DNA from 3 places in the Arthrobacter sp. MDT1-48-3 genome. Region 3 is predicted to be linked to each of the others. Evidence: riboswitches for the same ligand, from Rfam matches in the RefSeq annotation. Region 3 holds a riboswitch; each other region holds the start of a gene.
The links. A riboswitch is a leader RNA that binds a small molecule or an ion and turns the genes downstream of it on or off. The one in region 3 is predicted to bind S-adenosylmethionine.
Positions count from the first base shown of each region.

Region 1: linked by a shared signal. The riboswitch ahead of ACX80L_RS05160 (bifunctional o-acetylhomoserine/o-acetylserine sulfhydrylase) and the one ahead of ACX80L_RS02800 (transporter substrate-binding domain-containing protein) in region 3 are both predicted to bind S-adenosylmethionine.
Region 2: linked by a shared signal. The riboswitch ahead of ACX80L_RS07225 (LLM class flavin-dependent oxidoreductase) and the one ahead of ACX80L_RS02800 (transporter substrate-binding domain-containing protein) in region 3 are both predicted to bind S-adenosylmethionine.

Region 1 is NZ_JBTNDL010000002.1:35,919-45,773, reverse strand. Features, by position in the region: gene ACX80L_RS05185 (formimidoylglutamate deiminase) at 1-249, shown strand, start outside; gene hutI (imidazolonepropionase) at 249-1,451, shown strand; gene ACX80L_RS05175 (CPBP family intramembrane glutamic endopeptidase) at 1,512-2,321, shown strand; gene ACX80L_RS05170 (DUF1540 domain-containing protein) at 2,462-2,749, shown strand; gene ACX80L_RS05165 (VOC family protein) at 2,827-3,468, opposite strand; SAM riboswitch class IV at 3,612-3,728, shown strand; gene ACX80L_RS05160 (bifunctional o-acetylhomoserine/o-acetylserine sulfhydrylase) at 3,810-5,129, shown strand; gene metX (homoserine O-acetyltransferase MetX) at 5,136-6,278, shown strand; gene ACX80L_RS05150 (hypothetical protein) at 6,403-6,645, shown strand; gene ACX80L_RS05145 (SGNH/GDSL hydrolase family protein) at 6,691-7,524, opposite strand; gene ACX80L_RS05140 (alpha/beta hydrolase) at 7,659-8,339, shown strand; gene ACX80L_RS05135 (RNA-binding S4 domain-containing protein) at 8,378-8,608, opposite strand; gene ACX80L_RS05130 (DMT family transporter) at 8,648-9,610, shown strand; gene ACX80L_RS05125 (glycine--tRNA ligase) at 9,801-9,855, shown strand, end outside.
Region 2 is NZ_JBTNDL010000002.1:511,727-521,581, forward strand. Features, by position in the region: gene ACX80L_RS07220 (NAD(P)H-binding protein) at 1-539, opposite strand, end outside; gene ACX80L_RS07225 (LLM class flavin-dependent oxidoreductase) at 733-2,121, opposite strand; SAM riboswitch class IV at 2,157-2,270, opposite strand; gene ACX80L_RS07230 (SDR family oxidoreductase) at 2,485-3,243, opposite strand; gene ACX80L_RS07235 (SpoIIAA family protein) at 3,371-3,748, shown strand; gene ACX80L_RS07240 (GNAT family N-acetyltransferase) at 4,093-4,386, shown strand; gene ACX80L_RS07245 (TetR/AcrR family transcriptional regulator) at 4,437-5,015, opposite strand; gene ACX80L_RS07250 (alpha/beta fold hydrolase) at 5,112-5,945, shown strand; gene ACX80L_RS07255 (acetamidase/formamidase family protein) at 6,052-7,053, opposite strand; gene ACX80L_RS07260 (SRPBCC family protein) at 7,118-7,606, opposite strand; gene ACX80L_RS07265 (ArsR/SmtB family transcription factor) at 7,603-7,947, opposite strand; gene ACX80L_RS07270 (DUF4386 domain-containing protein) at 8,081-8,848, opposite strand; gene ACX80L_RS07275 (hypothetical protein) at 8,845-9,147, opposite strand; gene ACX80L_RS07280 (LuxR C-terminal-related transcriptional regulator) at 9,369-9,855, opposite strand, start outside.
Region 3 is NZ_JBTNDL010000001.1:575,204-585,058, forward strand. Features, by position in the region: gene ACX80L_RS02780 (ATP-binding cassette domain-containing protein) at 9-1,532, shown strand; gene ACX80L_RS02785 (ABC transporter permease) at 1,529-2,560, shown strand; gene yjfF (galactofuranose ABC transporter, permease protein YjfF) at 2,560-3,573, shown strand; gene ACX80L_RS02795 (aminodeoxychorismate lyase) at 3,631-4,509, shown strand; SAM riboswitch class IV at 4,617-4,734, shown strand; gene ACX80L_RS02800 (transporter substrate-binding domain-containing protein) at 4,899-5,816, shown strand; gene ACX80L_RS02805 (amino acid ABC transporter permease) at 5,827-6,597, shown strand; gene ACX80L_RS02810 (amino acid ABC transporter ATP-binding protein) at 6,594-7,331, shown strand; gene ACX80L_RS02815 (energy-coupling factor transporter transmembrane component T family protein) at 7,417-8,214, opposite strand; gene ACX80L_RS02820 (ABC transporter ATP-binding protein) at 8,211-9,701, opposite strand; gene ACX80L_RS02825 (ECF transporter S component) at 9,698-9,855, opposite strand, start outside.

The sequences.
Region 1 (9,855 bases), on a different contig from region 3:
ATGGCCGTCGATCCGGGCACCGCGCGCACGGCCGGGTCCTCCCGGGAGCAGCTCGCCTACACCGCGACCGGCCAGGACGTCACGGGCGTCGTCGTCGGGGGAGTCCTCGTGGCGCGCGACGGCGTCCACACCACGCTGGGGAGGCCCGCCGACCTGCTGGTCACGGCCATCGCCCGGCTGGACGAGGCGGCGCAGAGGGAGCACGAGCCTGGCAGGAGCCCGGCGGGCCACAGCCGGGAGCAGCACTGATGTCCGTCCTGATCACGAACATCGGTGAGCTCCTCACCTCGGACCCCGACGGCACCACCCTGCCGGACGCTGCCGTGGTGTTCGAGGGCGAGCGCATCAGCTGGATCGGCGCGTCCGCGCACGCCCCTGCCGCCGACGAGAGCCACGACGCCGGTGGCCGTGCAGGCCTCCCGGGCTGGGTCGACAGCCACACGCACCTCGTGTTCGCCGGCGACCGGACGGCCGAGTTCGAGGCCCGCATGGCGGGGGAGTCATACGCCGCGGGTGGTATCGCCGTCACCGTCGACGCGACACGTGCCGCCGGCGACTACGACCTCACGCGACTCCTGCTGGCCCGGGTCGCCGAGGCCGCGGCGGGCGGGACCACCTACCTGGAGACGAAGACGGGCTACGGGCTCGACGTCGAGCAGGAGGCGCGCAGTGCGCGCATCGCGGCAGGCGTCGTCGACGAGGTCACGTTCCTCGGTGCGCACCTCGTGCCGCGCGGGGAGGACGCGGACCACTACACCGATCTGGTGTGCGGGCCCATGCTCGACGCCGTCCGCCCCTACGTCCGCTGGGCCGACGTCTTCTGCGAGACGGGAGCCTTCACCGCCGAGCAGTCACGCCGCGTGCTCTCCGCCTCCGCCGCAGCCGGCCTCGGCCTGCGCGTGCACGGCAACCAGCTGGGACCGGGCGACGGCGTCGCGCTCGCCGTCGAGTTCGGCGCCGCCAGCGTGGACCACGTCAACCACCTGACCGACGACGACGTCGAGGCGCTCGCCGGTACCTGGGCCGGCTTCGCTGCGCGGGGCGAACCCGGCACGGTGGCCACCTGCCTGCCCGCCTGCGACCTCTCCACGCGCCAGCCGTTCCCGCCCGCCCGGAGGCTCCTCGACGCCGGCGTGCAACTCGCGATCGCCAGCAACTGCAACCCCGGTACGTCGTTCACGAGCTCGATGGCCTTCTGCGTGGCCACCGCCGTCCTCCAGATGGGCCTCACCGTGCAGGAGGCGGTCCGCGCCGCGACCTTCGGCGGAGCGCTCGCGCTCCGGCGCCACACGGGCGACGACGAGGACGGCCGGCGCGCGGTCGGCTCCCTGGCCGTCGGGCACCGTGCAGACCTGCAACTGCTGAACGCGCCCTCGGCCACGCATCTCGCATACCGGCCGGGCATGCCGCTCGTCCATGCCGTCTGGCGGGCCGGGAGCCGCGTGCGGTAGGGGAGGCAGGCGGATGTCCGCGGACTGGGAATCACCAGCCGCCGCTGGAAGGATAGCGCCATGACTGCCGAGTCCTCCCCGTCCGCTCCAGCAGCACCGGGCGGTGCCGTCCACCCGGAGCCACCCGTCCCGAGGCGCCGCATCACCGCCGAGCTGCTCATCGTCTTCGGCCTGTCCCTCGGACAGTCCGGTGTGTACGCGATCGTGAGCCTGGCCGAGAAGCTGACGCGCGGCCCCCTCGCCGCGCAGACCACCACGCTGAACCCGGTGCTCGACGACCGGCAGTACTTCGACCTCACCTACCAGCTGCTGGGAATCTTCTTCGCCCTGGTGCCGGTGGCCCTGGTCCTGTTCCTGCTCAGTGGCCACGGGGTCTCGGCGTTCCGGCGCCTCGGCCTCACGTTCGAGAGGCCCCTGCGGACCATGGGGTTCGGGATCGGCCTGGCGGCGGTCATCGGTATCGGCACGCTCGGGGTCTATGCCGGCGGCCGCGCGCTCGGCATCACCACCGCGCTGGTGCCCGCCGCGCTCGACACCTACTGGTGGACGATCCCCGTGCTCATCCTCTCGGCGGTCCGGCACGCCGTGCTCGAGGAGGTCATCGTGGTGGGGTACCTGTTCCTCCGGCTGCGGGAGCTCGGCTGGTCGACCCCGGCCATCGTCCTCACGAGCGCCCTCGTGAGGGGCAGCTACCACCTGTACCAGGGGTTCGGGCCCTTCCTCGGCAACGTGCTCATGGGCCTGCTGTTCGCCTGGTTCTACACGCGCAGCCGTCGGGTGATGCCGCTCGTCCTGGCACACGCGCTCATCGACATCACGGGTTTCGTCGGATTCACCCTGCTCGGTCCCGCCATCGGGATCGGCGGGTGACCGCCTGAGCGAAGCCTTACCTTCGGTCATTGCGCACGCCGATCATGACTAAATTATCCGGTGGACGCGGTGTTACCGTGAGTCCGTTCAGCGAAGCGGCGGCCCCGATCGGGGCCTCACCGGACCAGCCAGGAGGAATCATGAGCGTCGTCACCAGTGTCTCTGAATGCAGCGTCCACAACTGCTCCTTCAACCACGACGGCTGCACCGCCGTCGCCATCACCGTGTCGGGCAGCGAGGAACACGCGTCCTGCGCCACGTTCATCGACACGTCCATCAGCGGCGGACTGCCCAAGATGCTCGCGCACGTCGGAGCGTGCCAGCGATCCGAGTGCAGCTACAACCACGACCTGCTGTGCAGCGCCCCGGCCGTCAAGGTGGGCCCCGGCGCCGAGGCCGCGGACTGCCTGACCTACACCCACGCCTGATCACTCCTCACCACAGCAGCGACACAGCAGAAGGGACCGGACATCATGTCCGGTCCCTTCTGCGTCCGCGGCGGAGGTCAGATCTCGATGCGGCCGTCGGCGGTCTCGAAGGTCACGGACATGATGCCCGGGGTGCCGTTGGGTGCGATCCACTGGACCTGGACGCCGTCGAGGGTCTCCTCGACCTCCGTGCCGAGCCATTCCGTGACGCGCTCGGACGAGCCGGCGATCGTGAGGCAGTCCAGCTTGACCGTCGCAGGACGGGCCTTCGACGGGTGCAGGGACTCGGTGCCCTCGTCCCAGCGGAGCAGATAGGGCACCTGCGGATCCGCGATGAGGCCCTTGATGCCGATCTGCTGCCAGGTCAGCTCCTGGCCGTCCGGGAACTTGCGGTTGCCGGGAACCGCACCGCGGCCGAGCCGCTCCTCGAAGGGTCCCAGGTCGTCGACGGCGACGCACCAGCCCATCCAGCCTCCACCGGCCTCGGAACGCGCCCGCACGGCCTGGCCGAACGGCGCCTTGTCCGACGCGGGGTGGTTGAGGACCTCGACGACCTCCAGGTACTGGCCGTTGACCAGCGGGAAGATCATGTTGCGGGTGCCGAAGCGGGGGTGCACACCGCCCTTCACCGGTTCCATGCCGAGCCTGGCCGAGATCCGGTCGGCGGTCGCAGCAAGTCCATCGGGTTCGCAGGCATAAGAGACGTGGTCCAGGCGCATGCCGATATTTTGGCACTAAGTGATCTGCGTCTCGACTAAGGCTTGCCTTACCCGTTCGACCGACCGCCGAAGGGGGTGAGCCGCTCCTTCACGGAGGGTCACACGGGTTGCCGGATACGCCCCGATGGGCTTTCATGAATGCAGGTCATGAGTGCCAGCACGAAGCCCCGGCTTGCTGGCCGGCAACCCTCCAACCGCGGTGGGGTGCCCCGGGTGAAGACCAGGTTCGGCGCCACACCGGCGTCGTGCAAGCGCGGGCTCCTGCGGGCCCGGTCTCCTGGAACGGCGTCCACCGACGGGAGCATCGGAACCCGGCGGAGCCCCTTCCTACAGGGAGCACCATGTCCGACGATTGGTCCTTCGAGACACGCCAGATCCACGCCGGCCAGGTGCCGGACACCGCCACGGGAGCGCGTGCGCTGCCCATCTACCAAACGTCGTCATTCGTCTTCCCGAGTGCCGAGAGCGCCGCGAACCGGTTCTCACTGACGGAACTCGCGCCCATCTACACGCGCATCGGCAATCCCACGCAGGAAGCGGTGGAGACGCGGATCGCGAGCCTCGAGGGCGGCGTCGGCGCGCTGCTCCTGGCCTCCGGCCAGGCGGCGGAGACCTTCGCGGTGCTGAACATCGCCGAGGCGGGTGACCACATCGTGGCGAGCCCGAGCCTCTACGGCGGCACGTACAACCTCTTCAAGCACACGCTGAAGAGGTTCGGTATCGAGACGACCTTCGTCGAGGACCCTGACGACCTCGAGCAGTGGCGCGACGCCGTCCGGCCGAACACCAAGCTCTTCTTCGGGGAAGTCGTGTCCAACCCCCGGCAGGACGTCCTCGACATCGAGGGCATCAGCGCGGTCGCGCACGAGAGCGGGATCCCCCTGATCGTGGACAACACGCTGTCCACGCCGTACCTGATCCGGCCCATCGAGTGGGGTGCGGACATCGTGGTGCACTCCGCGACGAAGTACCTCGGGGGGCATGGCAATGCCATCGCCGGCGTCATCGTCGATTCGGGGAACTTCGACTTCGCCCAGTACCCCGAGCGCTTCCCGGGCTTCAACACCCCGGACGAGAGCTACCACGGACTCGTCTACGCACGGGACCTCGGTGTCGGCAGCGCCCTCGGCGCCAACCTCGCCTACATCCTCAAGGCCCGCGTCCAGTTGCTGCGCGACCTCGGCTCGTCCGTGTCGCCGTTCAACGCCTTCCTCATCGCGCAGGGTCTGGAGACCCTCAGCCTGCGCGTGGAGCGCCACGTGCAGAACGCCCAGGCCGTCGCCGAGTGGCTCGAGGGGCACGACGACGTCGAGCGCGTCTCCTATGCGGGCCTCGCCTCGAGTCCCTGGTACGAGCGCGGCAGGAAGTACGGGCGGAACAACGGCACGGGCGCGATCGTCAGCTTCGACATCGTCGGGGGACTCGAGGCCGGCAAGCGCTTCGTCGACGGGCTGGAACTCCACTCGCACGTCGCGAACGTGGGCGATGTGCGCTCGCTCGTGATCCACCCGGCGTCCACGACCCACAGCCAGCTGGGGGCGGAGGCGCAGCTGACCGCCGGAGTGCGCCCGGGCCTCGTGCGCCTCTCCGTGGGCCTCGAGAACATCACCGACATCCTCGCCGACCTCGACGCGGGCTTCCGCGCCGCCAAAGGAGCCTAGCCCTTCGTGACGACCTACCCTCCTGCTCCGCTGCACCCCGGGATCGACGGCGCACGCCCTCCGGGGGACGGGCTCCTGCGCATCGCGCCGATCGGTCCGCTGGCCCTGGAGACGGGCGGCACGCTGCCGGACGTGCAGCTCGCCTTCGAGACCTGGGGCCGGCTGAACCGGGACGGGTCGAACGCCGTGCTCGTGCAGCATGCCCTGACCGGCAGCTCGCACGCGGCACGCGGCGACTCGGAGGAGGAGGGCTGGTGGGATTCGCTCGTGGGTCCCGGCCGCACGGTGGACACCGACCGGTACTTCGTGGTGTCGATCAACATGCTGGGAGGCTGCTACGGCTCGACGGGGCCGGCCAGCCTCGCGCCCGACGGGACGCCGTGGGGCTCGCGCTTCCCCCTGATCACCATCCGGGACTCCGTCCGGGCCGAGGCCCTGCTGGCCGACCGGCTCGGCATCGGCCGGTGGCACTCGGTCCTCGGCGGCTCGATGGGCGGGGCGCGCGCCCTCGAATGGGCACTCATGTATCCGCAGCGCGTTCAGCGGTGCGCCGTCATCGCCTGCACCGCCGCCAGTTCGGCCGAACAGATAGCGTTCGCCCAGGCCCAGGTGCAGGCGATCCGGCTCGATCCCGCCTACCGCCGCGGCGACTACTACGACGGTGCCCGTCCGGAGGCGGGCCTCGGCATCGCCCGGCGGATCGCGCACATCACCTACCGCTCGGAACACGAGCTGGAAGCGCGCTTCGGTCGCGCGGAGCAGGACACCGAACAGCCGTTCGGCGCCGTCCTGCCCGCCGACCGCGGTCGCTACCAGGTGGAGAGCTACCTCGACCACCAGGCGGACAAGCTCGTGGGCCGGTTCGACGCCAACAGCTACGTGATCCTGACCGAGGCGCTGATGAGCCACGACGCGGCGCGCGACCGCGGTACGCTCGACGACGCCCTGGGGACCGCGACGGCGGAGTTCTTCGTCGCGGCCGTGGACTCGGACCGGCTGTACTACCCCGTGCAGTCGAGGCGCCTGGCCGCCGGGCTGCCGGGCGAGGTGCCCGTCCACATGATCTCCTCACCGGTGGGCCACGACGCCTTCCTGACGCAGATCCACCAGCTCGACGCGGACCTCCGGGCCGCCTTCTACACCCGGTAGCAGATACCGGTTGGGTTTCCACGGACCGGCACCTAGTCTTGGAGGTAAGCCTGCTTAGGAATTCGCGGCAGGCAGGTCCCGGGTCGAAGTCCCGGGACCACCGACGTCGAAAGAGGAGCTGTTCATGGAACTGAGCACCATTGGCTGGAACCAGGAAGCACGCGACAAGATCCTGCTGGACGCGGACCGCGCGCTGCAGGGGGCGGTCCGCGAGGCCGTGGAGACGATGGACGGCAAGTCCCGCGACGAGGTCTACGAATTCCTCTTCCAGAAGCTGCAGCCGCAGTTCGTCGATTTCAAGCCGGGGCCGGACCTCAGCGCGTGCGCCGACGCCGTGGCCAACGGTGAGGTCTCCCTCGACAGCTAGGAACGACGGGCTGCGCCGCCGGGGGGACTGACCGCCCGGCGGCGGTCAGTCTCCAGCACCCGGCGGCATGCCCGGCCCGAAGATCGGTGCGACGTCCGGCCGCTTCGCGAGGACGCCGTCGCCCGACGACCGGTGCCGGAGCCTGCGCAGGACCCACGGCACGAAGTACTCCCGGGCCCACACGAAGTCCTCCGCCCGCGCTGCCCGCCACGTGCGGGCCGGGAGCTCCTTCGGATGCAGCGGCTCGAGGGTATGCCGTACGGCGAGGGTGTCCAGGACCATCGCGGCGATGGTGTGGTGCCCGAGCGGCGAGAAGTGCAGGCGGTCGGAGGACCACATCTGGGTGTTCAGCAGTTGCCGCAGCGCCCACATGTCCGCGATCACCGCTTCGTGGCGGGCGGCGACGGTCCGCAGGTTCTCGTTGTAGATGGCCGTCTTCGACCGGATGCTGCCGAGGACGGTCTCCCGGACGTCGGGTCCGGTGAACAGGACGACGGTCGCGCCGGACGCCGAGAGCGTGGCGACGACGGCGTCGAGCCGCTCGGCCAGCTCATCCGGATCGCCGCCGGGACGCAGCAGGTCGTTGCCGCCGGCCGAGATGGTGACCAGATCCGGCCGCAGCGCGAGGGCGGGCTCCACCTGCTGGTCGACGATCTGCTGCAGCAGGCGGCCGCGCACAGCCAGGTTGGCGTAGGCGAAATCGGCCTGTCCCCGGGCCAGTTCCTCGGCCACGCGGTCGGCCCAGCCACGATTGCCCCCGACACTGTCGGGATTGGGGTCGCCGATCCCCTCGGTGAAGGAGTCCCCGAGGGCCACGTAGCGGTGCCAGGGGTGGGGCTCGGGGTTCAGGCTCGGATCGATCCCGGCCCCGTTGGGAATGGAATCGGTCCCGGGGGAGTCGGGGACTGCAGCAGGTGTAGGGCTCACCGGGACATTCTCCAACTGTCGGGGAGCCGGCGCCAACGCCGATCGTCCGGCCGGTGGCCCGGGCGGACCGTGCCAAAATAGGAGCCATGACTGAACCAGCCCCCGGCACGACTGCGCCCTCCACGAGCTCCTGGGATCCGGTGGTCCTCTGGTCGAAGCCCGAGTCCGAGCGGGAAGGCACGCCGCTGCTCGTCCTGTTCCATGGCTACATGGCCAACGAGGAGGACCTGATGGGGCTGACGGACCACCTTCCGGCCGATTTCACCGTGGCGTCCGTCCGAGCCCCGCAGGCTGAAGGGCCGGGCTTCTCGTGGTTCCCGCTGTCTCGCGGGGCCGACTACTCGGTCGACCGCGTGGTGGAGAGCGTCACCGCCGTGGCCCGGTGGCTCGACACCGTCCGGGTTTCCCACTCCAGCGTCAGCCTCCTGGGCTTCTCCCAGGGCATGGCCGTCGCGACGTCGCTCCTGCGCCACCGGCCCGGCGGCTTCGCCTGCGTCGTCGGACTCTCGGGGTTCATCGTGCCGTCCGAGGGCCACGCGTTCTTCCGCGACGACGACGCGGCCGCCGCGCCCGTGCAGTTCTTCTGGGGCCGGGACCAGGAGGACCAGGTCATCACGCCGGAGATGGTCGACCTCACGCACGCCTGGCTGACCACGCACACGAAACTGACGAAGATCCTCTACTCGAACATGTTCCACAGCATCAATCTGCAGGAGCTCGCCCACGTCCGCGAGTTCCTGAGCATGACGGTCCTCGGGCGCCGCTGAGCCCGCGCGGTGCTCCGCAAGCAGGCCGGCCGGCGGTACTAGGACTTCGTCAGGCGCACCGTCTCGCCGTTGACGCTCACGGTGTCACCGGGATGGAGCTGGCGGCCCCGGCGCTCCTCGATCTCGCCGTTGACCTGCACCAGCCCGTTGTCGATCAGGGCCTTCGCCTCCACGCCGTCCTCGGCGAGCGAGGCGAGCTTGAGCAGCTGTCCGAGCCGGATCATGTCGTCGCGGATGGACAGTTCGGTGGTGGCTGCGTTCTCGGTCATGCATCCATGATGCCCGACGGCGGCTACTAGGCTGTACGGGTGTCAGATGCGCGTGTGCTTCCCCCAGCCGTCGGTTTCCCCCTCGCCCTCGCGGCAGGACTCGCCATCCCCGTCCAGGGCAGGATCAACGGAGCGCTCGGCACCGTGCTCGACGACGGCATCGCCGCCGCGCTGATCAGCTTCGGCACGGGCCTCGTGGTGATGGTGGTCCTCACGCTGGTGCTCCCGAGCGCACGGGCCGGAGCCCGCCAGATCCTCCCGTCGGTGCGCGAGCGCCGCTTCCCGCCCTACTACGTGGCCGCCGGTGCGATCGGCGCCTTCTTCGTCTTCTCCCAGTCGTTGACCATCGGGATCCTCGGCGTCGCCCTGTTCACCGTCGCTGCCGTCATGGGCCAGTCACTGAGCGGCCTCCTCGTCGACCGGGCGGGGATCGGACCCGGCGGCAAGCGCGCCGCTACGCCCATGCGGGTGATCGGCGTGGTGCTGACGGTCCTGTCCGTCGTCTGGGCCGTCTCCCCGCGCTTCGGTGCCGCCGGAGAGATGACGGAGTGGCTCGTCCCCGTCCTGCTCCCTGTCGCCGCCGGCGTCCTGATGAGCTTCCAGCAGGCCATGAACGGCACGGCGGCCCTCCACTACGGCACGCCGCTCGCGGCCACCCTGATGAACTTCATCGCCGGCACCGCCGTGCTGCTGACGGCCTGGCTCATCAAGGTCGCCGTCGCGGGCCCGGGCAACCCCCTGCCGTCCGAGTGGTGGTACTACCTCGGCGGGCCCATGGGCTGCATCTTCATCGCGCTCGGTGCGCTGCTCGTACGCAGCCTCGGCGTCCTGCTCACGGGCCTGTGCATGATCGGCGGGCAGCTCGTCGGCTCACTGCTGCTGGACCTGGTGTTCCCGGCTCCCGGCACCATCATCGTGTTCGCCACGATCGCCGGGACGCTGCTGACCCTCGGCGCGATCATCCTCACCACCCTGCCCTGGCCGCGGCGGACACGACCCTGACGACCGGTCCGTCCGGCCGGCGGGCAGGCAGGGGCCGGCCGGGACCGGCCGGGACGGGCCGGTGCGGAGCAGGACGGACCCGGTAGGCTTGCGGGGTGGCTTTCCGGCCCCCGCAGGGGTGGACGGCCCGTGCACGCGACCCCCACCTGCGACCGCACCCAGCGGCCTGCACAGAACTGGAGAGAATCCCATGGCAGCAGCCAAGTCAGCACTCGACCCCATCATCTCGCTCGCCAAGCGGCGCG
Region 2 (9,855 bases), on a different contig from region 3:
TCACGCGGCACTGAATCCTGCTGCGGCTTGTCCGAGACCTCGATCTTCCCCGTACCAGGATCGGTGGTGAGGGCACCGGGGCCCAGGATCGTCCAGGCGAGTTCGGAGTTGCGCAGGTGCTCGTCCGCAGCAGCCTTCGCCTCCGCATAGTGGAAGAACCCGTTGTCCTCGGGCACACCGTGATTCTTGCTCGCGCCGAGGTAGGACACCATGACGTACCGTCCGACCGAGGCTTCCTGTGCTGCATCCATCGAACGGATTGCTGCATCCCGGTCCACGGCGTACGTGGCCTCGGGGCTGCTGCCACCGGCACCGGCAGACCACACGACGGCGTCGTGCCCGCGGAAGACGTCGGCCATCTGCGCCACCGACAGCTCGGACACGTCGGCCACCACGGGCGTGCCGCCCGCCTGCTCGACGTCGGAAGCATGGTCCTGGGTGCGGAAGATCGAACTGACCTGATGACCCTGGCCCGTGAGGATCTTCGTGAGGTGCAGCGCTACTTTTCCGTGCCCACCGATGATGGCTACGCGTGACATGGGAACTCCTTCTGGTCGTCGGATGTCTTGGTTCCGACGCTAGTCCCCGGTTGTGGGGGCTGGCCACCCATACGAAAGTGTTCAGCCCCCAGCGCACGCCTATTCCCGCATGCCGGTCGAAATGCCGGGCAGATGCCGGCCCAGCTTGTACTCAGTCAAAGAACGAACCCCGACGGCGCGGTTACGCAGTGCGTCAGGGACGGACGGGCTGAAGGCGGAAGCTCGCGCCGCGGTGCTCCTCAGGCAACCGGTCGCCCTTGCCGAACAGCTTCTGGCGCAGCGTCCCCTCGGCATATTCCGTCGGATACGCTCCGCGCTTCTGCAGCTCCGGGACCACATGCGTGATGACGTCCTCGAAGGATCCGGGTGTGATCGCGTATGCGAGGTTGAATCCGTCCACGTCGGTCTCCTCCACCCACGCCTGGAGCTCGTCCGCGACCTGCTTGCCCGACCCCACGATCCGCGGACCCAGTCCACCGATTCCCGCCCACTCGGCGATGTCCCGCACGGTCCACGGCGCGCCGTCGTCGTTCACCTTCTGGAAGGTGGCCACAGCGGAGTGGATGGCGTTCGACTTCACGGCGCCGAGCGGTTCGTCGGGGCCGTAGACGGACAGGTCCACACCGAACCAGCCGGAGACGAGCACGAGCGCTCCCTCGTAGCTGACGTACTTCTGGTATTCGGCGTGCTTCGCCTTGGCCTTCTCCTCCGTCTCGTCCGTGATCACGGTGAGCAGCGTGTAGATCCGCACCGAGTAGCGGTCGCGACCCTCGGCCTCGACGGCGTCGCGGATCTTCTTCACCACGTCCTTCAGGATCTCCTTGGTCGGTGCACCCACGAAGACCGCCTCGGCGTTGCCCGCCGCGAAGGCGATCCCTCGCGAGGACGCTCCGGCCTGGAAGATGACGGGGGTGCGCTGCGGCGAGGGCTCGCTGAGGTGGATGCCCGGGACGGTGAAGTAGGTGCCGTCGTGGTTGATGTCGTGCACCTTGGCCGGGTCCGTGAAGACACCGGTTTCGCGGTCACGCACGACGGCGTCGTCCTCCCAGGATCCCTCGAGCAGCTTGTAGAGGACCTCGAGGTATTCATCCGCGTGGTTGTAGCGCTCGTCGTGCTCGAGCTGGTCCTCGTTGCCCATGTTGCGCGCAGCGGAGGGCAGGTAGCCGGTCACCACGTTCCAGCCGACCCTGCCGTTGGTGAGGTGGTCCAGCGTGGAGAGCCTGCGCGCGAACGGATACGGGTGCTCGTAGGCGGTGCCGGCGGTGACGCCGAACCCGAGGTGTTCGGTGACGAGTGCCATGGCGGACACGAGCAGGAACGGATCGTTGACCGGGGTCTGCGTACCCTGCCGCAGGGTCGCTTCGTTGGATCCGCCGTAGACGTCGTAGGTGCCGAGGACGTCGGCGATGAAGATGCCGTCGAACAGGCCCTTCTCCAGCGTCTTCGCCAGATCGGCCCAGTAGCGCAGGTCCTTGTAGCGCCACGACTGGTCCTCCGGATGGCGCCAGAGACCGGGTGACTGGTGGCCCACGCAGTTCATGTCGAAGGCGTTGAAGCGGATACGGCGCGGTGATACGGGCATGGGAGGTCCTCACGTCGGGGCACTGCCGTGGGGAAGCGCCATACTTGCCCGGCTGGTGCAGCCCGGGCCGAATCCTCACCTGGGGCACCCCACTACAGCGAGAGGGTTGCCGTCCAACAAACCAGGGTTTTGCGTTGGAACTCTTGATTCTGCTGACGAGCGTAGAGGCCCGCCTGCATCACCGTCCAGACGCACCTGTCACAGAGCGTCACGATCAGCATGCCTTCCCTGGCGCACGGTGGAACCCGGCGCCGGAACCGTGCGTCGTCGTTTCATCAGGGTGGGCCTCGCACAGCTGTCCTCGGTCCCGGATCGCGGTCCCTGGCTCGACGCTCGAAACCCGCGATCTCACGCGGCGCGATGTCAGCGCAAGTAGGACGCCCCGTTGGCATCCACGACGGTGCCGCTGACCCACAGCGGCGCATCGGTGGCGAGCCAGGCCACGGCCTGCGCCACCTCCTCCGGGGTCGCCACGCGATCGAACGGACTCTGGGCACGCACGGCATCTCCCCCGGGGCCGTCGAGCACAGTCCGTCCCATGTCCGTCTCGACGAAGCCGGGCGCCACCGCTGCAGCGAGGATGCCGTGCGGCGCAAGCGCGACGGCGAGGGACTGCGTCATCGAGTGCAGGGCCGCCTTGCTCGCACCGTAGGCCGGCGTGGCGGGCTCACCCCGGTAGGCGCCTCGAGATCCGACACTGATGAGCCGTCCGCCGTTCGGCCCCGACGGCCGGTCGAGCAGCCGGCGCGCCACCAGCCAGGCCAGGTTCGCCGGCCCCACCAGATTGACGTCGAGCGTCCGCCGCCATGCTCGCTGCCAGTCCTCGAAGGACACCGTGTCGACAGGATGCGCCTCGAAGATGCCCGCATTGTTCACGAGCACATCGATCCCGCCGAGGTCCCGGGTGGCAGCATCGACGAGCTGCCGGCACGCCTCGGGATCGGCGACGTCCCCGATCGCGACGGCGTGTCCCGTACCCGGCAACGCCTCCCGGACGGCCTCGGCGGCCTGCAGATCGCGACCGGCGTGCACGCATACGCGATGTCCCCTGCCGGCGAGCTCGTGCGCGATCGCCGCACCGATACCGCGACTTGCTCCCGTCACCAGAATGCTCAGTGTCATGAACGAGACGCTACCCGCTGCCTAGGGGCCCGGAACGAGAACCATACCGTGGACGCGCAGCCGACTTCGGGGGTGCACCTTGCTACGCTGACACACCATTGCCCCTGTTCCTCCGGTAAGGACCACGATGGACCCATTCAGCGCCCACCTCGACAAGGGGATCCTGTGGCTGCGGTGGAGGCGCGGTGTCGAGATCACCCATCCTCACGCTGTCGCCGCCGCTCGCGCCCTGGCCGAGTTCCACGGCCCGGCAACACTGCCGCTGCTGGTGCACATGCACGGCATCACCGGCATCACCCCCGAGGCACGCGTCGGCATGGCCGCCTACCGCGGCTTCTCGAGAGTGGCACTCGTGGGTGAGGACGCCGTCGACGAGGTGATGTCCGGCTTCTCCCACCGCTCCCCCACCGACACGCGCTTCTTCACCTCCGAGGCGGAAGCGGTCGCCTGGCTGCTCAACGGAAGCTCCGTCCGGCAGGGTCTCACGCCGGCCCCACGCGACTAGGACACGACGGGCGCGCAGCGCCACGGCACGCCGGCCCCACGCGACCAGGACACGACGGGCGCGCAGCGCCACGGCACGCCGGCCCCACGCGACCAGGACACGACGGGCGCGCAGCGCCACGGCACGCCGGCCCCACGCGACTAGGACACGACGGGCGCGCAGCGCCACGGCACGACGACGCACCGGATCCGCGGCACGACGGCGTCCGGATCCGTCGCAGGACATCCTTCCCACATCGCGGAACGGCAGCCATGGACAGCAGTGTCGCGCGCGTGCTGCGCCGGGCGGCACAACGCACCCCTGGGCGTTGACCGCCCTGCAGGCCGGGTGCCACAGTGACAAACATGAGTACCGGAAACAACGAGATCCAGGTCAGCAACAACGAGGACGAGAGCCGCTACACGGCGAGCCTCGACGGGGAACCGGCGGGCGTCGCCGTCTACGAACGCTCCGGCGACACCATCGTCTTCACGCACACTGTCGTGGACGAGGACGTCGAGGGCCACGGAGTGGGCAGCACCCTGGTCCGGTACGCGCTCGACGACGCCCGCACCCAGCACCTCACGGTGGTGCCGAGGTGCGAGTTCGTCGCGGCCTTCATCGCCGACCATCCCGAGTACCAGGACCTCGTCGGCTGACCCCCCGGAGCTTCCGTCCGTCCCGGCGTGCGCAGGCGGGTTCTCCCGGACTAGGCCGCACCTCGGACCTCATGGCCCAGCGCCACATCGATCAGCACCTCGGCCGCCTGCCGCGCCTGGACCGCCGCGTCGACGGTGCCGGCGATCGCCGCCGTCGTCTGTGCGCCTTCGGCGAGGATCGACAGTTGTGGTCCGAGGTAGGGCGGTGCGCCCGCGTCCTCGGCCAGCTTCCCCACGTACTCCTGGAACGACTCCTTGTGCTGCCGTGCGTAATCGGCAACGTCAGGACTCACGGCGCCGAGTTCGGCGAAGCTGTTCACGAAGCCGCAGCCACGGAAGGAGTCCTCGCCGAACCACTGCGCGAGGTAGTCGAAGATCGCGAGCAGGCGGGCGCGCGGCGTCGGAGCCTGCCGCACCGTCGCGTCCAGCCCTTCGGCCCAGGACCGGTGCCGGCGCTCGAGGACGGCCATGACGATGCTCCCCTTGGACGGGAACTCCTGGTAGAGCTTCTTGAGCGAGACACCCGCCGCTGCGCGCAGTTCGTCCATGCCGACGGCCTGGATCCCCCGCGCGTTGTAGAGCTCGTCGGCGCTCGCCACGATCCGTGTGCGGGCCTCGGAAATATTCATGAAGCCATTCTACTTGAATGGAGAACGATCGTTCTATACGATGTGATCACCGAGAGAGAACGAACGTTCTCTCCGCTCGAGACAAGGACCAGGAACATGGGCTTCATCAAGGTCGGCACCGAGAACACCACGGACATCGAGCTCTACTACGAGGACCACGGCACGGGCCAGCCCGTCGTTCTGATCCACGGCTATCCCCTCGACGGCGGCTCGTGGGAGAAGCAGACCGCCGCCCTCCTGACCGCCGGATACCGCGTCATCACGTACGACCGCCGCGGCTTCGGGAAGTCGAGCAAGCCCACCACCGGCTACGACTACGACACGTTCGCAGCCGATCTCAACACCGTGCTCGAGACGCTCGACCTGCACGACGCCGTCCTCGTCGGCTTCTCGATGGGGACCGGGGAGGTCGGTCGCTACATCGGCACCTATGGGGAGTCGAGGATCGCGAAGGCGGTCTTCCTCGCCTCGCTCGAACCGTTCCTCCTCCAGACCGACGACAACCCGACCGGCGTCCCCTCGACCGTCTTCGACGGCATCCGCAGCGCGGCCATCGAGGACCGCTACGCCTGGTTCACCAACTTCTACGACGACTTCTTCAACACCGACAACTTCCTCGGCAACCGCCTCAGCGAGGAAGCACTGCGCAACGCGTGGAACGTCGCCTCGGGGTCGTCCTGGTACGCGTCGTTCGCCGTCGTCGACTCCTGGCTCACCGACTTCCGCTCCGACGTCGAGAAGGTCACCGTGCCTGCGCTGATCGTGCACGGCACCGATGACCGCATCCTGCCGATCGACGCGACGGGGCGCGAATTCACCAAGCGCCTCCCCTCCGCCGAGTACGTCGAGATCGAGGATGCACCGCACGGCATGCTCTGGACCCACGGCGCCGAGATCAATGAGGTCCTGCTCCGCTTCCTCGCCAAGTAACCCCACCGCACTGCGGGCGCCGGTCCCCGGACCGGCGCCCGCAGTGTCTCCGGACGCCGATTGTGGAACGGTTCCCCGCGACGCCCGTCGATAGGGCGAATCGGGATCAGCGGAGCTCGGCGGCCTGCCGCCGGAGGTGGGCATGGAGTCCGCCATAGGCGTCGACGGCGGGGAAGAGCGCCTTGGGTGCCTTCACGACGACGCTGTAGTTGGCGTCGACCGCGTTGGCGATCGGGGCGAGCGCGGTCTGCGTCAGGAGCTGGTAGGCGTCGAGGTGGTGCAGCCCGAAGAGTTCGCCGAACCACCGCACCATCTCGAGTTGGCCGATACGCCACGAATCCTCCATGGGCCGGGAGGACCCGACGGCCATCCAGTGGTAGTCGGTCTCGAGCCGCGGCCAGGACGGCGCCCCGCCCTTGATGAGTTCCACGATGATCGTCGAGTGCATGGCGCCCTCGACGGCGGTGCCGCAGGCCTCCCCCTCGCCCTGGCGATAGTGTCCGTCGCCGATGGAGAACAGCGCACCCTCGACGTTCACGCCGAGGTAGACCGTGGTGCCGGGCTTGACGTCCGGCGCGTCCATGTTGCCGCCGAACCGCTCCGGTACGAGCGAGGAGCGCACCTCACCCCCGGGCGGCGCGACGCCGACGGTGCCGAGCATCGGCTCGAGCGGGAGCGCCACCTCGAAGTCCCCGAGCCGCGACTGGAAGCCGACCGTCCGGCGCTCGGTGTCGACCTGGTAGATCCACGTGATGTCCGGCAACGGCTCCTGCAGGGTGGCGGTGCGGTCGGTACTGGTCAGCCCTCCGAAGAACGGGATGGTGGCCGAGGCACCGTACGAGCGGGCCGGCGTGAGGTCCACGATGTGCAGCGCGAGGGTGTCACCGGGTTCGGCGCCCTCCACGTGGAACGGGCCGGTCTGCGGATTGATGAAGTTGAGGTCCACCTTCTCGCCGGACACGTCGTCCACCGAGGTCAGCGCATTGTTGAAGGCGTCCTCGGACCAGAGTCGGAGTGCGGTGCCGGGCCGGACGGTCAGCACGGGTGCGCTGCCACCGAAGGTGTACACGAGCTGGTCCCGCCGAGGGTGGTACTCGATGATCTCCATGACCGGATGCTACGGGGCGGCCCCTGCCCGGACAAGGGCCGGGACCACCCCGCGGCCGGCCGGGTCACCTCGCGACGGAGAGGGAGGAGAGCAGGTCGTCGAGACGCTCGTAGCCTTCGTTGACGCCGGCCTCCATGCCGCTGCTGATCATCGCGTCACGCGCCTCCACAGCGAGGAACACGGAACGCCCGGAGCATCTCGTCCGCCCGTCGCCGAGGTCCTCGAACGTCATGCTCTCGAGGCTGACATGGTGCGGCGCGCCGTCGAACTCGAACGTCTGGATGATCCGTTCCGGCGCGATCACGGTGTGGAAGATGCCGCGGAAGCCGTAGGCGTTGCCTTCGCCGTCGCGATGTGTGTAGGCATAGATGCCGCCTGTCACGGCGTCGAAGTCCACGATCTCCGTGGTGATGCGGTGCGGGCCGAGCCACTGCCGCACGAGGTCCGGCTCGGTGAACGCCCGGAAGACGAGGTCCCGCGGGGCGTCGAACTCGCGGACGATGTCGACGAACGGCTGGTCCGGTTGCGCGGCGATGGAGGTTGGATTGCTCATGATCGTTCCTTGCTGTGCTGGTCCTTCAGGGTCGAGAGGACGCCGTCGAGCCGTCGGTACTGCCGCTCGGCCTCCAGGCGATAGGTGTCGATCCAGCCCGTCAGCGCTTCGAGTGCGGCCGGATCGAGGTGGCAGGGACGGCGTTGCCCGTCCCGCGTGCGGGTGATGAGGCCGGCCTGCTCGAGCACCTGGATGTGCTTCGAGACGGCCTGCTTGCTGATCGCGAACGGCTCCGCCAGTTCGTTGACGGTGGCGGAACTGCGCGACAGTCGCGCGATAATGGCCCTTCGGGCCGGATCCGCGAGCGCCGAGAAGGCGGCATCGAGGGTGTCGTCCTCCATGATCCACCTCCTCGTTGATCAACCATTTGGTTGATTACATCAGTGTAGGACCGGGCCTTGCCGTCCACAAGGCTTCTGCTGCCGGAGGATGCCGTCGTCATCACCCGCCCGGACGGCCTGCCCGGTGCAGCTCCTACAGCGCCGGTGGGACAGTCGAGGCACCCCTGCGGACCGGCGCCGGAACGGCGAGCGCCAGGTCCTGCGTGATCGGCGTGGAGCGGAAGCCCCTGGTGATCAGCCACACGCCCAGGGAGAACTCCCAGAGCGCGAGCAGGAGTGCGCCGAGCCCGGACAGCAGGGACACCGGCCCCCAGAGCCCGAACAGCAGCCCTGCCACGGACGCCACCAGCAGCGGTGCTCCGAGGAATCCGAGTACCGGGAGGATGCGGGGCACGAGCCTCGACCGGTACATCAGCGATCCCAGCAGCAGGGCGTTCACGGCCGGGAGGAAACCCTGTCCGAGGGCCGTGGTCCAGGTGTGCAGGGCGAGCAAGGCCTGGCCTGTGACCAGCGCGTCGTCTCCCGCCCCGGCCTGCCGGAGGCTGACGATGGCGAGGAGCGCGACGACGCCGGCGAAGATCGTCGCGGCCTCCAGCACCCGCACGGCGACGAACCCGAGCGCGACCCCTTCGTTCTGCCGCCTGATTACCGGGTACAGGGCGACGCCTGTTCCGATGCAGGCGAGGGCGACGATGATCTCGAGGACGCCGCCGACGATCACGGAGGTGTCCGGGCCGGGGCCTGCGATGTAGCCGGGGTCCGATCGCACCGGGCCGTAGAGGGCGAGCGTCGGGATCGAGACGAACGTGATCAGATAGAGCACCCCCGCGGTGAGCGAGGTCTTGCGCAGGGAGCTCAGTGGCGCTCGTCGCGCAGTTGTTCCGGGCTGGTGGGTGGTCATGGCGTGTTCTCCTGGGTCGGTTGTCCGGGTGGGGTGGAGGCGTCGGCCTGGGAAGCCGGCCCCGCGGACCGGATCCGGACGACGGACACCAGCGGCAACCCGGTGTCGCGTACTTTCCGGAGCAGGCCGTGCAGGCCGGCCTGGTCGGTCGGCGGACTGCGGAGGACGGCGGTGCCGTCCTCCTCGTTGGTCAGCGCGACGACGTCGAACCAGGCGATCCAGCGGGAAGCCAGATGCCCGGTGAGCCGGATCTCGAAGCATCCGGAGCCGTCGTGCCGTCCGATGGATTCCTCGCTCATGGCATTCCCTCCGCATCGTGTGACCGGACCGGCCTCGGCACGTTCTGTCGTCCTGATCGAACGGTAGGGGGAGACCTGATGAGCGCGCGTCACCACATGTGGTGAGAGCCGTGGTGATTTGCTCGTCGCCGCGTGGGCCGGAGGCGCATGGGCAGCGCCCACGTAGGCCGGAAGCTCGTGGGCCGGAGGCGCATGGGCAGCGCCCGCGTAGGCCGGGCCGGCTAGCGGCCGGTGGAGTGCACGATCAGGTCCAGTTCTCTCGCCCGGCGGACCGCTGCACGGCGATTGGTCACGCCCAGCTTGGTGTAGATGTGCCGTGTGTGGGTCCGCAGGGTATTCAGGGACACCATGAGTTCCCGGGCGATGTCCGGACCGTCGAGGTCCGTTCCGAGCAGCCGGAGGACCTCCAGTTCCCGATCGCTCAGGGGTTCGATCAACCCCGGATTCCCGGGGGCGGCCTGGTCGACGTCGTCCCCGCTCGCGAGCAGGCGGCGGAGCTGGACCGACGACGGCTGCTGCTTCGCGGCAGCCCTGAGCAGGGAGGCCATCGGGGCGCCCTCGTCGAGGAAGACCCGGACGTGACCCTCCGGCCCGGCCAGCGTCAGGGCCCGCTGCAGTGGTGCGAGCGCGGCGGCAAGGTCACCCCGCAGGTGCTCCGCGGATGCCTGCAGCACGAGGATCTCGATGATGCTGCCGGTCCGCCCACCA
Region 3 (9,855 bases):
GCAGGACAATGAACGAGATCGTCCCCGTGGTCGCGATGGCCGGGATCTCCATCGAATTCCCCGGCGTGAAGGCCCTCGACGGAGTCGACCTCCGGCTGTTCCAGGGTGAGGTCCATGCCCTGATGGGGGAGAACGGCGCCGGGAAGTCGACACTGATCAAGGCCCTGACGGGCGTCTACGCGATCGACGGCGGGACGATCACCGTGATGGGCTCGGACCACCGCTTCACCTCCCCTGCGGAGGCACAGGCCGCAGGCGTCAGCACGGTCTACCAGGAGGTCAATCTCTGCCCCAACCTGTCGGTCGAGGAGAACATCCTCCTGGGGCGGGAGCCGCGCAGGCGCGGGGGCATCTCCTGGAAGGAGGTCCGCCGGAAGGCGAGGGAGGTCCTCGGGCAGCTCCAGCTGGGGCACATCGACCCCGGGTCCGTCCTGTCCTCCCACTCGATCGCCCTCCAGCAGCTCGTCGCGATAGCACGGGCGGTGCAGGTGGACGCCAGGGTGCTCATCCTGGACGAGCCCACCTCGAGCCTCGATGCCGACGAGGTCCAGCAACTGTTCGCGGTCATCCGGACGCTGCGCGACCGTGGCGTCGCCATCCTCTTCGTGTCCCACTTCCTCGAGCAGGTGTACGAGATCTCCGACCGCATGACCGTCCTGCGCAACGGGAAGCTGGTGGGCGAATACCTCACCCGGGACCTGCCGCGCATGGCACTCATCTCGAAGATGATCGGCAAGGAGATGGACGCCCTCGCCGAACTCGAGGACGCCGAGGGCCGCCGCCAGTCGGACCGCACGCAGGATGCCCCCTTCGTGCAGGCGGAGGGCCTCGGCCGCAAGGGCTCCGTCCGGAACGTCACCGTCGCCATCCACGCCGGCGAGATCCTCGGCCTGGCAGGATTGCTGGGTTCCGGACGCACGGAGACCGCGAGGCTGCTCTTCGGGGCCGACCGGTCCGATCAGGGCAGCCTGCGGATCGGCGGAACGGTCCGGACGCTCCGGACTCCCCGCTCCGCGATCGACCGGGGGATCGCCTTCTCCTCGGAGAACCGGAAGGAGGAAGGACTGATCGGCGACCTGTCCGTCCGCGACAACCTGGTGCTGGCCATGCAGGCCAGCAAGGGATGGCTGAGGCGGATCCCCCGGGCGACGCAGGACCAGCTGGCAGAGAAGTTCATCAGGGCCCTGGACATCCGTCCGGCCAGTAAGGACGCCCTGATTCGAAATCTGAGCGGCGGCAACCAGCAGAAGGTGCTGCTCGCCCGCTGGCTCATCACGAACCCCAGGCTGCTGATCCTCGACGAACCCACCAGGGGCATCGACATCGGCGCGAAGACGCAGATCCAGAAGCTCATCAGCACCCTCGCCTCCGACGGCATGTCCATCATCTTCATCTCGGCCGAGCTCGAGGAAGTGCTCCGGCTGAGCGATCGGATCGCCGTGCTCAAGGACCGGGAGATGGTCGCCGACCTGGCCAACGACGGAGTCACCATGGAAGACGTCATGACGATCATCGCGGGGACGAACGCATGAACGCCCTCCTGAAGCACCGGCTGACCTGGCCCGTGCTCGCACTGGTCCTCCTGCTCCTCCTCAACCAGCTCTTCCGCGCCGACTTCCTGGCCGTGCGTGTCCAGGACGGGCACCTGTTCGGGAGCCTCATCGACATCCTCCGGAACGGTGCACCGACGATCCTCATCGCCCTGGGCATGACGCTCGTCATCGCATCGCGCGGTATCGACCTGTCCGTGGGAGCCGTGGCCGCCATCTCCGGGGCGGTCTCCTGCACCTACATCTACAACTCCCCGGATCCCTCCTCCTTCCGCACGGCGGCGGTGGCGGTGGCCATCGCCGTGGCGGTGGGGCTGGCCCTCGGTCTGTGGAACGGCTTCCTCGTCTCGGTGGTCGGCATCCAGCCCATCATCGCCACCCTCGTCCTCATGACGGCCGGGCGGGGACTGGCGCAACTCGTCACCGACGGCCAGATCATCTCCGTGTCCAACGACTCCTACCAGGCGATCGGCGCCGGATTCTTCCTCGGCCTCCCGATCTCCATCCTCATCGCGGCGGTCGCCTTCGGCGTGGCCGGGCTGCTGACGCGGCGCACCGCCCTCGGAACGCTCATCGAAGCGGTGGGCATCAATCCGGTCGCCAGCAGGCTGGCAGGGCTCAACGCACGCAACATCACCTGGACCGTCTACGTCTTCAGCGGTCTGTGCGCAGCCGTCGCCGGCCTGATGATCAGTTCCAATGTGACGGCCGCGGATGCCAACAACGCCGGTCTCTACATCGAGATGGACGCCATCCTCGCCGTCGTCATCGGAGGAACCTCCCTGGCGGGGGGCCGGTACAGCCTCGTGGGTACCCTCGTCGGGGCCCTGATCATCCAGACCCTGACGACGACCGTCTACACGCTGGGGATCCCGCCCGAGGTCACCCTGGTGTTCAAGGCGCTGGTCGTCATCATCGTCTGCCTCCTCCAGTCCAGCAAGGCCCGGGCGCTGCTCGGCCGCCGCCGGCGTCCCGTGACAGAACAGTCAGAAGTGAAGGTGTCCAGCTGATGTCGGTCCTCACCCGCACCCCGGCGCCGCTGAACCGCAGCCGGATCAGCCGCCTCCAGGGCAAGGCGCGCTACGCGCCGGCACTCGCCACGACCGGGTTGTTCCTCGCGATGTTCGCCGCCGGCGCCGTGATGTACCCCGGGTTCCTCTCCGGCCAGGTGTTCCTCAACCTCCTGATCGACAACACCTTCCTGATCGTCCTCGCCGTCGGGATGACGTTCGTGATCCTCACCGGCGGGATCGACCTCTCGGTCGGATCCGTCGTCGCGCTCTCCATGATGATCGCCGCAGCACTCCTGCAGGCCGGGTGGAACCCGATAGCCGTCATCGCCCTCGTGATCCTGACGGGTGCGACCTTCGGGCTCCTCATGGGGCTGGTCATCCAGGTCTTCGAGATCCAGCCCTTCATCGTCACCCTCGCCGGGCTGTTCCTGGCACGGGGCCTCTGCTACATGATCAGCGTCGACTCGATCACCGTGACCGACCCCTTCTTCACCGCGATGGCCCAGGCGAGGATCCCGCTGGCCGACAGGCTCTTCATCTCCCCCGGCGTCGTGATCGCGCTGGTGGTCGTCGCCGTCGCCTTCTACGTCCTGCACCAGACCCGCTTCGGCCGGACGGTGTACGCGATCGGCGGCGGCGAATCCTCGGCGCTGCTCATGGGACTCGCCGTCCCCCGGACCAAGGTCCTCGTCTACGGGATCAGCGGGCTGTGCTCGGCGGTGGCCGGGATCCTCTTCTCGTTCTACAGCCTCTCCGGGTACAGCCTGGCGGGCACGGGCCTGGAACTGGACGCGATCGCCGCGGTGGTCGTGGGCGGCACCCTGCTCACCGGAGGATACGGCTACGTCCTCGGCTCCCTCGCCGGGGTGCTCATCCTCGGCATCGTCCAGACCTTCATCTCCTACGAGGGGACGCTGAGTTCCTGGTGGACGCGCATCGTGATCGGCGCGCTGCTCCTCGCCTTCATCCTGCTGCAGAAACTCTTCACGCGGAAGGCAAGGCTCACCTGACGGCCCCGCCGCACCGGTCCGCCCCGCTCCCGCGACCCAGCCGATACGCTGGAGCGCATGACTGTTCTCGTGTTCCTCGACCCGGCCCACGACGACGGCAGGGTCGTCGACGCGGCCCAGCCGCAGCTCCTGGCCACCGATCTGGGCGCCACCCGCGGTGACGGCATCTTCGAATCGCTCCTCGCCGTCGGCGGATCCCCCCGCAAGGAGCAGGCGCACCTCGCGAGACTCGCGTCGTCGGCCGCGGCCCTCGACCTGTCGGTGCCCGACGCCGAGGCCTGGAGCCGTGCCATCCGCACCGGCCTGCGGGAGTTCTCGGCGGCGGAACCTGGTGAGGACCATGCCGTCGTGAAGCTCGTCGCCACCCGCGGCGTCGAGGGTGCCGGCCGGACCACGGCCTGGGTCTCGGTGGCACCCGTTCCGGCGTCGACCCTGGCGCAGCGGGAGGCAGGCCTGAAGGTGCTGTTCCTCGAGCGCGGCTACGACAGCACGGTGGCGCAGCGTGCTCCCTGGCTGCTGATGGGGGCGAAGACGCTCTCCTACGCCGTCAACATGGCCGCCATCCGCCATGCGAAGGCGCACGGCGCCGACGACGTCATCTTCATCTCCTCGGACGGGAAGGTCCTCGAGGGCCCCACCTCCACCGTGCTCCTCGCGTACGACCGCGACGGTCGGAAGACGCTCCTCACGCCGCAGCTCGAGAGCGGCATCCTGGCGGGCACCTCCCAGAGCGCACTGTTCGCCGCAGCCCGGGAACAGGGGTGGGAGCTCGGCTACGGACCGCTGGAACCGCACCACCTCCTCGACGCCGACGCCGTGTGGCTGATCTCGAGCATCCGGCTCCTCGCGCCGGTCCTCTCGCTCGACGGCACGGAGCTCCGGACCTCCGCCGCCCTGACCGCAGAACTCACCGGACTGGTGGATCGTTTCGTGTAATCTCCACCACAAAAGGGCCCCTCTGGGGCCCTTTGCTACGTCAAACACCACTTTCCCGGCATCCGCGTTTTGACCCGACGCTTCGTGCTGCCCTACCGTTTTCCTGAAATCAAGAGTTCCAGCCATCGGCCCTGGCCGGCTGGACAGCAACCCTCTCCCGTAGTGGGGTGCTCCAGGTGAAGATTCGGCCGCCGGGCCAAGTCCCCCGGTTGGCAAGTACGGCGTCGTGCGGCCTGTCCCGAGGTAGACGGAGGACACCACCGCCACAGCGCGCACAGCCCAGAACAGCGAGCGTGTCACCCAGCAGCCAGCAGCCTCCCCCTGCCGCCATCCGGCATCCCCGAACACCCAGTGCCCGCACCCGGGCCGGCATCGAAATGAAGGACACCATGAACATCTCCCGCAAGGTCCTCGCTGCACTCACCGTGCCGCTCCTCGCCCTGACCGTCTCCTGCGGCAGTGACAGCGGAAGCACGCCCACCGAATCCGCCGACGCCCTGGCCGGCAGCGACCAGCAGTCGCTCGACCAGTACACCACCGAGGACACCACGCCGATCGACGAGATCGACACGTCCGGGCTCGGCCTCATCACCGACGGCACCCTGCGCGTCGGCACGCTCTCGGACGCCCCGCCGAACATCTTCCTCGAGGACGGTGTCTTCACCGGTTACGACAACGAACTGCTGCGCGCCATCGGCGAGAAGCTCGACCTCGAGGTCGAGTTCGCCTCCACCGACTTCTCCGCCCTCCTCGCGCAGGTCCAGAACAAGCAGTTCGACGTCGGGTCCTCCTCGATCTCGACGACGGCGGCCCGCCGCGAGAACGTCGGCTTCACCAACGGCTACGACTTCGGCTACATGGCCGTCGTCACGAAGAACGGCTCCTCGGTGAGCGGCTTCGACTCCCTCTCGGAGAGCACCCGCATCGGCGTGGTCCAGGGCACCGTCCAGGACGACTACGTCTCCAACACCCTCGGCCTCGAGCCCGTGCGCTTCCCGGACTACAACACGGTGTACGCCAACGTGAAGAACGGGCAGGTGGACGCCTGGGTCGCCCCGTCGCAGCAGGCCACCGGCCAGGTGAAGGAGGGCGACGACACCACGATCGCCGAGACCATCATCAACACGGAGAACTTCACGGCGTACGCGGTCAACAGCGAGAACCAGCCCCTCATCGACGCCCTCAACGCGGGCCTCGACGCGGTGATCGCCGACGGCACCTGGTCCGAGCTCACCAAGGAGTGGTACCCGGACCGCGAGATGCCCACCGACTGGAAGCCCGGCAGCAAAGCCGTGGACGTAAAGTAGCCGGCCCTGCATGGATGCCCTCGAACAGCTCGGCAAGACGTTCTTCGACTGGGAGGCGATGGCCGCGGTCCTGCCGGACCTCCTGACCGTCGGACTGCCCAACACCCTCCTGCTCGCCCTGGCCTCGGGGATCATCGGGACGATCGTCGGCATGCTCCTCGCGATCATGGGGATCTCCCGCAACCGGGTGCTCCGGTGGATCGCACGCATCTACACGGACATCTTCCGCGGCCTCCCCGCCGTCGTGATCATCCTGCTCATCGGACTGGGCCTCGGGCCCATCCTCCGGCAGGTCACGGGCAGCACCAGCCCCTACCCGCTGGGCATCCTCGCCCTGTCGCTGATCGCCTCGGCCTACATCGGGGAGATCTTCCGCTCCGGTATCCAGAGCGTGGAGAAGGGGCAGCTGGAGGCCTCGCGTGCACTGGGCTTCAGCTACGGCGCATCCATGCAGCTCGTGGTGGTGCCCCAGGGCGTGCGGCGCGTGCTGCCCGCCCTGGTCAACCAGTTCATCTCGCTCATCAAGGAGTCGTCGCTCATCTACTTCATCGGCCTCGTCGCCAGTGAACGCGAGCTCTTCCGGGTGGGCAACGACGCCGCGAGCAACACCGGCAACCTCTCGCCCCTGATCGCGGCCGGCGTGCTCTACCTGTGCCTGACCATCCCGCTGACGCACCTGGTCAACTTCATCGACACCAGGCTCCGCGTGGGCAGGAAGCAGAAACCGGAACCGGACGAACTGGCCGCGGTGATTCCGACGAGCGGAGGAGCGAAGGCATGAAGACCATCGAATCGGGAACACTGACGGGCAAGGGCCTGCACCTGTCCTTCGGCTCCAACCACGTGCTGCGCGGGATCGACCTGCACGTGGAACGGGGGACGACGGCGTCGGTCATCGGGCCGTCCGGCTCCGGGAAGTCCACCCTGCTGCGTGTCCTCAACCGGCTGATCGAACCCGACCAGGGCGATATCCTGCTCGACGGCCGCTCCGTCCTCAAGGACAACCCGGACGAGCTGCGCCGCCGCATCGGCATGGTGTTCCAGCAGTTCAACCTCTTCCCGCACAAGACCGTGCTGGACAACGTGTCCCTGGCGCTGCGCAAGCTCCGGAGGATGTCCGCCGGCGAAGCACGGGAGAAGGCCCTCGCCCAGCTCGACCTGGTGGGTCTCAAGCACAAGGCCGACGTCCGGCCGGGCAACCTCTCCGGCGGGCAGCAGCAGCGCGTGGCGATCGCGCGGGCCCTGGCCATGGACCCCGAGGTGATGTTCTTCGACGAGGCCACGTCCGCGCTGGACCCGGAGCTCGTGAAGGGCGTGCTCGCCCTCATGGCGGACCTCGCCTCGGCGGGCATGACCATGGTCGTCGTCACGCACGAGATGGGCTTCTCACGCAACGTCTCGGACACCGTGACGTTCATGGACGGCGGCGTCGTCGTGGAGTCGGGACCACCGTCCGCGATCTTCGACGACGCGCAGACGCCCCGCCTGAGGTCGTTCCTCTCGGACGTCCTCTAGCGGTCCTGCCGGGGCCGGGATCCGCTCGCATGCCACAGGGGCTCCGCATCCGCGGAGCCCCTGTGGCATGTCCGGCGCCTCCCGGTCAGGAGAGGAGGAAGTTCCAGGTCCCGGCCAGGACCGCCGCCGCTACCGCGCCCGCCGCGACCACGAACCCGACGGCGGCGACGCCGAGGTCGAGGGACGAGAACGTGCTGGTCCGCGCCCAGGTGCGCGTCGCACCGCCGAAACCGCGCGCCTCCATCGCCGTCGCGAGCCGCGTGGCACGCCGGATCGCCTGGACGATCAGCCCGAAGGACTGCCCCAGCAGATTCCGCGTGCGCGCGACGACGGAGCCGTCCGAACCGATGCCCCGCGCGTGGCGTGCGAGTCCGAGGGACTCCCACTCCTCCAGGAGCAGGCCCACGAGCCGCAGCGAGGCCAGCCCGCCGAGGACGAAGCGGTGCGGCAGGTGCAGCTTCTGGGCGAGGGCGTCGGCCAGGTCCGTCGGGTCCGTGGTGAGCAGGAGGAAGATGCCGGGCAGCGCGAGCGCGAGCCCCCTCAGCCCGACCGCGACCCCGGCCGCCACCGAGCCCTCGGTGAAGAGGAACGGCCCGACGTCGATCAGTACCGTTCCGCTCTTCTCCGCGAGCAGTGCGGTGCCGTAGGCGCCGATCGACGCCGCGACCAGCAGGGGCCAGATGCGCCGGGCGAGGCCCCACGCGCTGATGCCCAGCAGCGGCATCAGCGCGAGCTCGCAGGCCAGGACCACGGCGGCACTGACCCAGTCGATGCTCGCCATGAGGGCGAGCGTGACGACCGCGACGGCGAACAGCTTGGACACGGGGTTGGCCCGCAGGAGCGTCTTCCCGGTCAGCACCGGGGTCAGGTGATCGGTGCTCATCGGGCCACCAGCCGTCCCGCCCCGTCGGCGATGTGCAGGGTCCTGCCGCCGAGGGCGGCGAGGAAATCGGCGTCGTGCGTGACGGAGACGACGGCCACGCCGTCGTCGATCAGCTCGCGCAGCAGGGTGACGAGTTCGGCCCAGGTCCCGGCGTCCTGGCCGAAGGTGGGCTCGTCGAGGATCAGGAGGCGCGGGGCGGTGGCGAGCATCGTCGCGACCGACAGCCGCCGCTTCTCGCCGCCGGAGAGCGTGAACGGATTGGCCTTCAGCAGATGGGTGAGGCGGAGGCGCTCGGCCAGCTCGGTGATCCGCCGCGGATCGGCGGTCCCGCTGACGCGTCGCGGTCCGAACTCCAGTTCCTCGCCCACGGACGCCGTGAGGAACTGGTGCTCGGGCTCCTGGAAGACCGTGCCGATCCGCTGCACGAGCTGGGCCGACCGCCAGCGGAACGGGTCGCTGCCCGCCGCTCCGGCGAGCGGCGGCGCGGCGTCCACCCGGCCGGCGCGCGGCCGGAGCAGGCCGCCGAGCGTGAGCGCCGCCGTCGACTTCCCGGCGCCGTTCGGCCCGGTGATGCCCAGTGCTTCCGCCTCGTGCACCCGGAGGTCGAGGTCCTCGACGGCCGCGGGGCCCCGCTTGGTCCTGGCCACCGTGAGGGAGCGCGCCGACAGCAGCGGGCCGCCACCGGCGCCGGGTACGGGCCCTCCCAGGGGCGGCCGCCGGCCCGGGACCCAGACGCCGGCGTGCGCCAGCCCGGCACGCGTGGCCTCGTGCCCCAGGATGCCCGCGGGGGAACCGTCGGCGAGGACACCTCCCCCGGCGTCGAGCACGATCACACGGTCCACCACGTCGGCCCAGACCGCCACGCGGTGCTCGACGACGACGAGCGTGGCACCGGTGCGCTCCAGGACGCGGACGACGGCGTCCCGCACCTCGAGGACGCCGTCGGGGTCGAGGTTCGCGGTGGGTTCGTCGAGCAGGAGCAGCCCGGGCTCCATCGCGAGGACGGACGCGAGCGCGAGGCGCTGCTTCTGCCCCCCGGACAGCGCGGTGGTGGGGTGGTCGAGCGGGAGGTCGAGGCCGACGTCGTCGAGCGCCCTGCCGACGCGCTGCCAGATCTCCTCGCGGGGCACGGCGAGGTTCTCGGCGGCGAAGGCCACCTCGTCGCCGACGCGGGCGAGCACCACCTGCGTCTCGGGGTCCTGGAGCACCAGCCCAGCCCTCCCCCGCGCCGCGGCCGGGGGGACGCCGTCGAGCAGGAGTCCGCCCTCCTGCTCGCCCTCGTCCTGCGCACCGAGCACCCCGGCGAGTCCGTGCAGCACGGTCGACTTGCCCGCCCCGGACGCCCCGAGGAGCAGCACGCGCTCTCCCGGCCCGATGTCGAGGTCGAGGTGGCGTGCCGCGAAGGCCTTCCGGCCCGCGTGGCGCCAGCCCCAGCCGCGTGCGCTGACCTGCACGGCCCCCGCGGCCGGTGGGTGTGCTGCCGTCACACGTCCGCCGAGCGGCCCGCGGCGAAGGAGGACAGCGCACCCGTCCTCGCGAGGCCCCGCATGGCCAGCCACGAGAGCAGGCCCGCGATGACGACGCCGGAGATGGCCGCGAACACGGTGTAGAGCAGCTTGAACTCGAAGGTCCAGAGCGCGT